3 regions of the Glutamicibacter sp. genome follow, and region 2 is predicted to be linked to each of the others. Evidence: riboswitches for the same ligand, from Rfam matches in the RefSeq annotation. Region 2 holds a riboswitch; each other region holds the start of a gene.

Region 1 (2,253 bases), on a different contig from region 2:
GATGAGTACGAAGCGATCAAGAGCGAATGCGGACCGAACTTTGATGCGAGGAAGGGGTAAACATGCTGGATATCGTCATATGGATCTGCGGCATCATGCTCGGGCTCGGTGCCGTCGCCTGCCTGGTCCGTGTTGCCAAGGGGCCGTCAATCCTTGACCGGGTGCTGGCCTTGGACGTGATGCTGCTGATCATCTCCGCCGCCCTGTGCCTGGAGATGGTGCTGCACAAGCACACCGACTACTTGCTGTTTGTGGTCGCCGCCTGCATGCTCGGCTTCATCGGCTCGGTGACCGTCTCGCGCTTCGTCTCGGATCAGAGGAATGCCTAATGGAACTCTTCCTCGACGTCCTCGTTGCGATCCTGCTGATCCTTGGCTGCCTGATGTCATTGATCGCAGGCATCGGCTTGCTGACCTTCCCGGACATGCTCACCCGCATGCATGCAGCGACCAAACCGCAGGTGCTCGGCTTCCTGCTGATCTTCGCGGGGCTGGCCATTTACCTGCGCAGCTGGGCTGTGATCCCGGTCCTCGCGCTGGCCTGGGGCATGCAGCTATTGACCGCGCCGGTCTCGGCCCACATGATTGGCCGTTCCGGCTACCGGACCAAGCACGCTGCCAAGGAAACCCTGTTCTCCGATGAGCTGAGCCTCGTGGTCAACAAGGTGAATGGCACACCGCCGACCGGAACCACCCCGGTCTCCAAGGCCGAATCGCAAGACGAACAAGATTGAGAAAAAGCGGGAGCCGCCCAGATGGGCGGCTCCCGCTTTTGGCTTTACGCCGAAGCTTACTTGGTGAACTTGGCAACAACCTTGTTGGCGCTGCGGTCGGCCACGGTCTGCAGGATGGCTGCCACCAGGGCCGAGACGACTGCGAAGCCCAATGCACGGCGGAAGGAAGCTTCAGCTGCTTCCTCAGTGCCCTTACGTGGTGCTTTGCTGCCGGTTGCCTTCAACCAAAGGAAATCAACCAGCTTGCCGCCGAGCATGCCCGCGCCAACGGTGATGCCGGTAGTGACAAGTTTCTGCACTTTATCCATTTTTTCCTCGCGATCAAGCTCTTGACATATCGTTCCTCTGCCCAGCATACCTGCGGTATGGTGGGGGAGCAGTAATTATTCCGACAGGGGAGCGTCAGACTTTTAAAAAGTCGCAAGACGCTGAGAGTGCGATAGATCGCAGACCCTCGAACCTGCCCCGGCTAGTACCGGCGAAGGAAGTCGAGCATCTCGGATGCGGATAGGCGCGGCAGTATGCCCTCATTCCGTCCATCTCCCCTCCTTTCCACAGGAGGACCAACAATGAACGAAACAGTTTCGAAGCAGCGTACCGGCTGGCGTGTAGTTGATATCGTCGTCGCCTCGGTGATCGCCGTCGCATCCGGGGTCATTTTCTGGGCTTGGAGTGCCGGCTATGGGCTGTTCTCGCTCGCCTTTGCAGCTTTCCCGCCAGCCACCGCGCTGCTCACCGGCATGTGGCTATTTCCCGCGGTGCTCGGCGCACTGATCATCCGCAAGCCAGGCGCTGCAATCTACTGCGAGCTACTGGCCGCCGTAGTTGAAGCGCTGCTCGGCTCGCACTACGGCTTGACCGTACTGATCTCCGGCCTGGTCCAGGGACTGGGCGCAGAACTGGTCTTCGCAGCATTCCGCTACCGCAAGTGGAACCTGGGCGTGGCGCTGCTGGCAGGCTTGTTCGCCGGTTTGTTCGCCGGCATTTCCGAGGCATACATCCTGGCCTACTACGTTGAGTACACCGCCGGAATGAAGATCTTCCACGTGATCGCCACCGGCGTTTCCGGCGTAGTCGTAGCAGGGCTGCTGTCCTGGCTGGCCACGCGCGGACTGGCGAAGACCGGTGCTTTGAGTGCCCTGGCGAGCCGGCGTGCGCACCTGGAAAGCGCAAAATGAGTTCCTTTGCCAGCTCTGGTGCAGCCTCACTGACCCAGCGCGGTGCCGCAATCACCGCAACAGGTTTCGGCTGGCAGCACTCCGACCGGCAGAACCCTGCCATCTCGGGACTGGATCTTCAGATCCACGCCGGTGAAAAGGTGCTGCTGGTCGGTCCATCGGGCGCCGGCAAGTCAACCCTGCTGCATGCGATGGCCGGGTTGCTGGAAGTGGATGAGGCCGAGCAGGTCGCCGGCCGGCTCCTCATAGATGGCAGCGATGCCTTTATCCGGAGCCATCCGGTGGGCTTGATGCAGCAAGATCCGGAAACCCAGGTCGTGCAAAGCAGGGTCGCCGATGATG
Region 2 (2,253 bases):
CGATGCCAATCAGGCGCCAAGCCAGGAAGCTGATTTCGATACGAAGGCGATCCAGGGGCTGCTCTCGCTGGCTCAGCAAGCCAAGGCCGGGAGCCAGGAGAAGGACACGGGCAGCTAGCCGTTCCGGCGCCGAAGCAACATGTTGCTTCAGGGCCTGGAAACCAAAAAAGATCCTCAGCCGAAGCTGAGGATCTTTGTTTTGGTAGCGGCGCCGGGACTCGATCCCGGGACCTCACGATTATGAGTCGTGCGCTCTAACCAGCTGAGCTACGCCGCCACAAGTGAGAAGCAATCCAGTAGAAGCCAAGAAAGCTTCTCACTCAGAGCCCCCTGCCGGAATCGATCCGGCGACCTCGTTCTTACCAAGAACGCGCTCTACCACTGAGCTAAGGGGGCAACGAGTAAATACTCTACACGGGTTTCCCTGCAAAGAAAAATCGGCAGATCGGCCCGGTAAACACTCGGAAAATTCAATAAAACACCTAGTCAGCAACTATTTGCGAACTGACATCTGGTCATCAGGGACGAAGGATGGGACAAAAAGTGTCCAGGTGACGATGCTCACTAGATCATTCCTTGCGGTCAATCGCGGATTCCCCCAGGGGTGCGGGATAAAATCTCGCGAACTTCCACCGATGGCCAACCGGCGGATATCCCGACTCGGCACTCCCTGACCTCAGCCCGATTCCCCACTCCCGATCCCCGGGCAAAGACAGTGCTTGAATGCACCCGGTCCACCATGGGCGCAGGCACTGCTCCGATGCGCGGCAACTGGAATCCAGGCCGCGAACCGGGATCCCGGCAACCGGCATGATCGCATCGGTTCCTTGTCGCCCATTCCCGACTTGAGTAGGAATATTGTGACCTCAGCAACAAATCCCCGACGGATTTTGCAAACCTCAAAAACCTGTGTAAAGTATTTACCTGTTGCCCCCTTAGCTCAGTGGTAGAGCGCGTTCTTGGTAAGAACGAGGTCGCCGGATCGATTCCGGCAGGGGGCTCGAAATAAGAGAGGCAATCTGGTTCCAGATTGCCTCTCTTTTCGTTACTCCCCAGATGCCGCGAACTCATCGTGCGGCTATCGGCCATGCCGTGCACCCTGGATTCCTGGTGCCCCTGGCAAGCGTTCTCCGGCCAACGCAAAGAATCCAGGCCCGCAGGAACCAGCACCTCGCCCTTCCCTTGATGTCAAGGCTCTGACCACCGGATTTGCGTTTCTTCCTCCCAAGCGTGCTAAGTTATTCGCGACCACACGGGTGCCCTGGCAAGGGCTGAGATCGGGCTATCGCCGTCCGCGACCGTTGAACCTGTCCGGGTAATGCCGGCGAAGGAAGTGAGTTTCCCCAGTGGAACAATTTGAACAGCACCCTGCCCACACCCTTGCCTACCGCGAATCTGCGGGAATTTCTGTTCCCGTCACGCAGATCGAATTGGCAGACTCCCCCAATGGAAAGCCCAACGAGCCGCTGGCGGTATATCGCACCAGCGGACCGGGAAGCGAACCCACCCAAGGCCTGCAGCCCTTCCGCGAGCGGTGGATCCTGGAACGCGGGGACGTGGAAACCTATGCAGGTCGCGAGCGCAACCTGCACGACGACGGGCGCTCAGCGGTCCGCCGCGGCACGGCCAGCGCGGAATGGGCTGGACGCTCAGCCCCACCGCTGCGGGCCGTTGGCGGAGCCCGAGTGACGCAAATGCACTACGCGCGCGCCGGGATCATCACCCCGGAAATGCGCTATGTGGCCCTGCGCGAGGAATGCGATGTCGAGCTGGTGCGCAGCGAGCTCGCGGCCGGACGAGCCATCATCCCGGCGAACATCAACCACCCGGAATCCGAGCCGATGATCATCGGCAAGGCGTTCCTGGTCAAGATCAACGCGAATATCGGCAACTCGGCGGTGACCAGCTCAATCGCAGAAGAAGTCTCCAAGCTCCAGTGGGCGGCCAAATGGGGCGCGGACACGGTAATGGACCTGTCCACCGGAGATGACATCCACACCACCCGCGAGTGGATCATCCGCAACTCCCCGGTGCCCATCGGCACCGTGCCGATCTACCAGGCGCTGGAGAAGGTCAATGGCGAAGCCAACGAACTGACCTGGGAGATCTTCCGCGACACCGTCATAGAACAGTGCGAGCAGGGCGTGGACTACATGACCATCCACGCCGGCGTGTTGCTGCGCTACATCCCGCTGACTGCCAACCGGGTCACCGGCATGGTCTCGCGCGGCGGATCCATCATGGCTGGCTGGT
Region 3 (2,253 bases), on a different contig from region 2:
AGGTTCAGTTGCCGGGAATTGAAATTGATGCCAATGCTTTTCATGGTTGTTGCTCCGTTCGGTGAGTTGTCTAGTTTGCTTTCGCAAAGCGGTGGGGATCCACAGCTTGGTGCAAGGGGTGGGTTTGGTTGCCGTGGACGAGATCCGCGGTGAGCATTGCGCCCAGCGGGGCCAGCAGGACGCCGTGCCGGGAGTACCCGGTGCAGAGCAGCAGGCCCGGATCAAGGCGCCCAAGCAGCGGCCGGTCATCTGGCGTGGCGGGACGTGCCCGGGCAGTTGCCTCGTTCAGCGTGCAGTCGCTGATGCCGGGGACTAGCTTTCGCGCATTGTCCAGCAGCAGGTGCATGGCGCCAATGTTCACTGCCGGTTGCCGGTCTTCTCGAACGCTGGCTCCAAGGACGAGGCTGCCGTCTTTTCTCGGCACGAGATACACCGGCTCCCGGTGCACGATGCCGCGGATGGTGCGGGTGATGAGCGGCGGGCCTGCTGGCCCCTGGATCCGGAGGATGTCCCCGTAGACCGGGCGCAGTGGAAGTTCTTTCAGGCCACCAAGTGTGCCAAGACCGGTGGCCACGATGGTTTGCTCTGCTTCGAGGATTCGGCCCGATGCGGTGCGCACTGCGGTGATCCGGTTCCCGTCGGTCACCAGGGCCTGCGCCCGTTCCTCGATGAGGTGCGGACGCAGATGCTCCAAGAGGATCTTGACGATGGAGCGAGGGTCGACTTGGTGGTCATCTTGGCACAGGACCGCGCCGGAAATATTGGCGGCCAAAGCTGGTTCAAGTTTGCGGGCCTGGCTGGGCAGGAGCTTTTGCGCTGATAGGCCCAGGGATATTTGCAGTTCGGTCAGCTCATGCAGGGCTTCGCGGTCAGCAGGCTCTGCGGCGACAACGAGGGTGGAGTTTTGCAGGTAGTCCGGGCGTTGCCCGGTGACCGATTCGATGTGCTCGATGAATTGCGGATAGGCGGCATTCGAGGCGGCCAGCAGCTGGTGCAGCGGGCCATTGCCCCAGACCGTTTCGGCTGCCGGGGCCAGCATTCCTGCCGCTGCGTAGCTTGCACCTTGACCGGGTGCTGGATCGATGAGAGTGACGGTGTGTGCGCGTGATTCCAGCTCGAACGCGACGGCCAGGCCAATAATCCCGGCGCCAACAATGTTGACATGCACAAGGGCACGCTTCCTTCCTACGGCGGCATGACCCGCATCAGGTGTAGCGGTCGGCTCGGTGCCCTCTCAGCCTGGTCGATTCAGGCTCCCGCGGATTACTGCGATTATAAGCATGATGCAGCTCATAAAGGCGAACTTTATTGAATGCAGATCCGTCATCTTCTGTGATGTACTTGCTGACATGGCATCCCATGATTTCCCTATCGCGCTTCCCCAGGGTTCTGCGCTGTCCAACGCCATCATCTCGTTGGAGCAAGAACTCCTGGAATCCAGCCAACGCCATAGCCAGGCGCAATTGGAACGACGCTTGCATCCTCGGTTCGCCGAGGTGGGAGCCAGCGGGCGAACCTATGATCGCGAGGCCATCATTGCCCAGCTTGCCCAGGAGCCGGCACGGGATGCGGGCTCGTTGACGGTCGAAAGCCCGGTGGCTATCCAGCTTGCAGATCAGCTGGTGCTGCTGCGCTGGAGGTTGCTTTCTGGTTCCCCCAGCGAGCGCAGTTCGCTGTGGATCCATGAGCAGGGCCGCTGGCAGCTGCTCTTCCACCAGGGCACGGCCGCCGCGCGGCCACTTTCCCCTGCAGGACCGAAGGAAGCCGAGCCTGCCGACGCTGAATTCTCGGTGCGATGGCTGCGCCTTTCGGATGCCGACGCCGTCTTTGAGGCGTTTTCCTCGAACCCCGACATGAAGCGCCAGGGCGACGCCGATTCCCCGCAAAAGGCCGAATCGTACGTGCGCGCACTGCTGGAGGCCGGGGACCGCCAGCAGGCGTTGGCCATCGCATATCGAGATCGGCTGGTTGGCTTGGTGTGCGGTACGGTAGATCCGGAAAATCAGAACGCGTGGGTCTGGTATTGGATGAACCAGAATTACCGGGGCAGGTCGCTGGCCACTAGAGCGGTGGCAACCTTGGCGGATTACCTGTTCGACGAGCTGGGCCTTTACCGCTTGGAGCTGGGCCTGCGGGCAAATAATCCCGGGTCGAAGCATGTAGCAGAAAGCAACGGCTTCCTGCACGAAGGTGTCGAGCGGGGCAAGTTCCTGGTTGCTGGAGAACGTATTGATGTGCACACCTACGCACGGT

What was found. A riboswitch is a leader RNA that binds a small molecule or an ion and turns the genes downstream of it on or off. The one in region 2 is predicted to bind thiamine pyrophosphate.
Region 1: linked by a shared signal. The riboswitch ahead of ACRDT3_RS09930 (ECF transporter S component) and the one ahead of thiC (phosphomethylpyrimidine synthase ThiC) in region 2 are both predicted to bind thiamine pyrophosphate.
Region 3: linked by a shared signal. The riboswitch ahead of thiO (glycine oxidase ThiO) and the one ahead of thiC (phosphomethylpyrimidine synthase ThiC) in region 2 are both predicted to bind thiamine pyrophosphate.

Annotation. Positions count from the first base shown of each region.
Region 1 covers NZ_JBOGEG010000013.1:77,344-79,596, reverse strand. The annotation lists gene ACRDT3_RS09950 (Na+/H+ antiporter subunit E) at 1-60, shown strand, start outside; gene ACRDT3_RS09945 (monovalent cation/H+ antiporter complex subunit F) at 63-329, shown strand; gene mnhG (monovalent cation/H(+) antiporter subunit G) at 329-733, shown strand; gene ACRDT3_RS09935 (DUF4235 domain-containing protein) at 790-1,041, opposite strand; TPP riboswitch at 1,117-1,237, shown strand; gene ACRDT3_RS09930 (ECF transporter S component) at 1,303-1,911, shown strand; gene ACRDT3_RS09925 (ATP-binding cassette domain-containing protein) at 1,908-2,253, shown strand, end outside.
Region 2 covers NZ_JBOGEG010000029.1:25,171-27,423, reverse strand. The annotation lists gene ACRDT3_RS14815 (GTP pyrophosphokinase) at 1-118, shown strand, start outside; tRNA gene ACRDT3_RS14810 (tRNA-Met) at 201-277, opposite strand; tRNA gene ACRDT3_RS14805 (tRNA-Thr) at 325-396, opposite strand; tRNA gene ACRDT3_RS14800 (tRNA-Thr) at 930-1,001, shown strand; TPP riboswitch at 1,243-1,350, shown strand; gene thiC (phosphomethylpyrimidine synthase ThiC) at 1,347-2,253, shown strand, end outside.
Region 3 covers NZ_JBOGEG010000039.1:7,359-9,611, reverse strand. The annotation lists gene thiS (sulfur carrier protein ThiS) at 1-44, opposite strand, end outside; gene thiO (glycine oxidase ThiO) at 71-1,168, opposite strand; TPP riboswitch at 1,166-1,270, opposite strand; gene ACRDT3_RS16510 (GNAT family N-acetyltransferase) at 1,350-2,253, shown strand, end outside.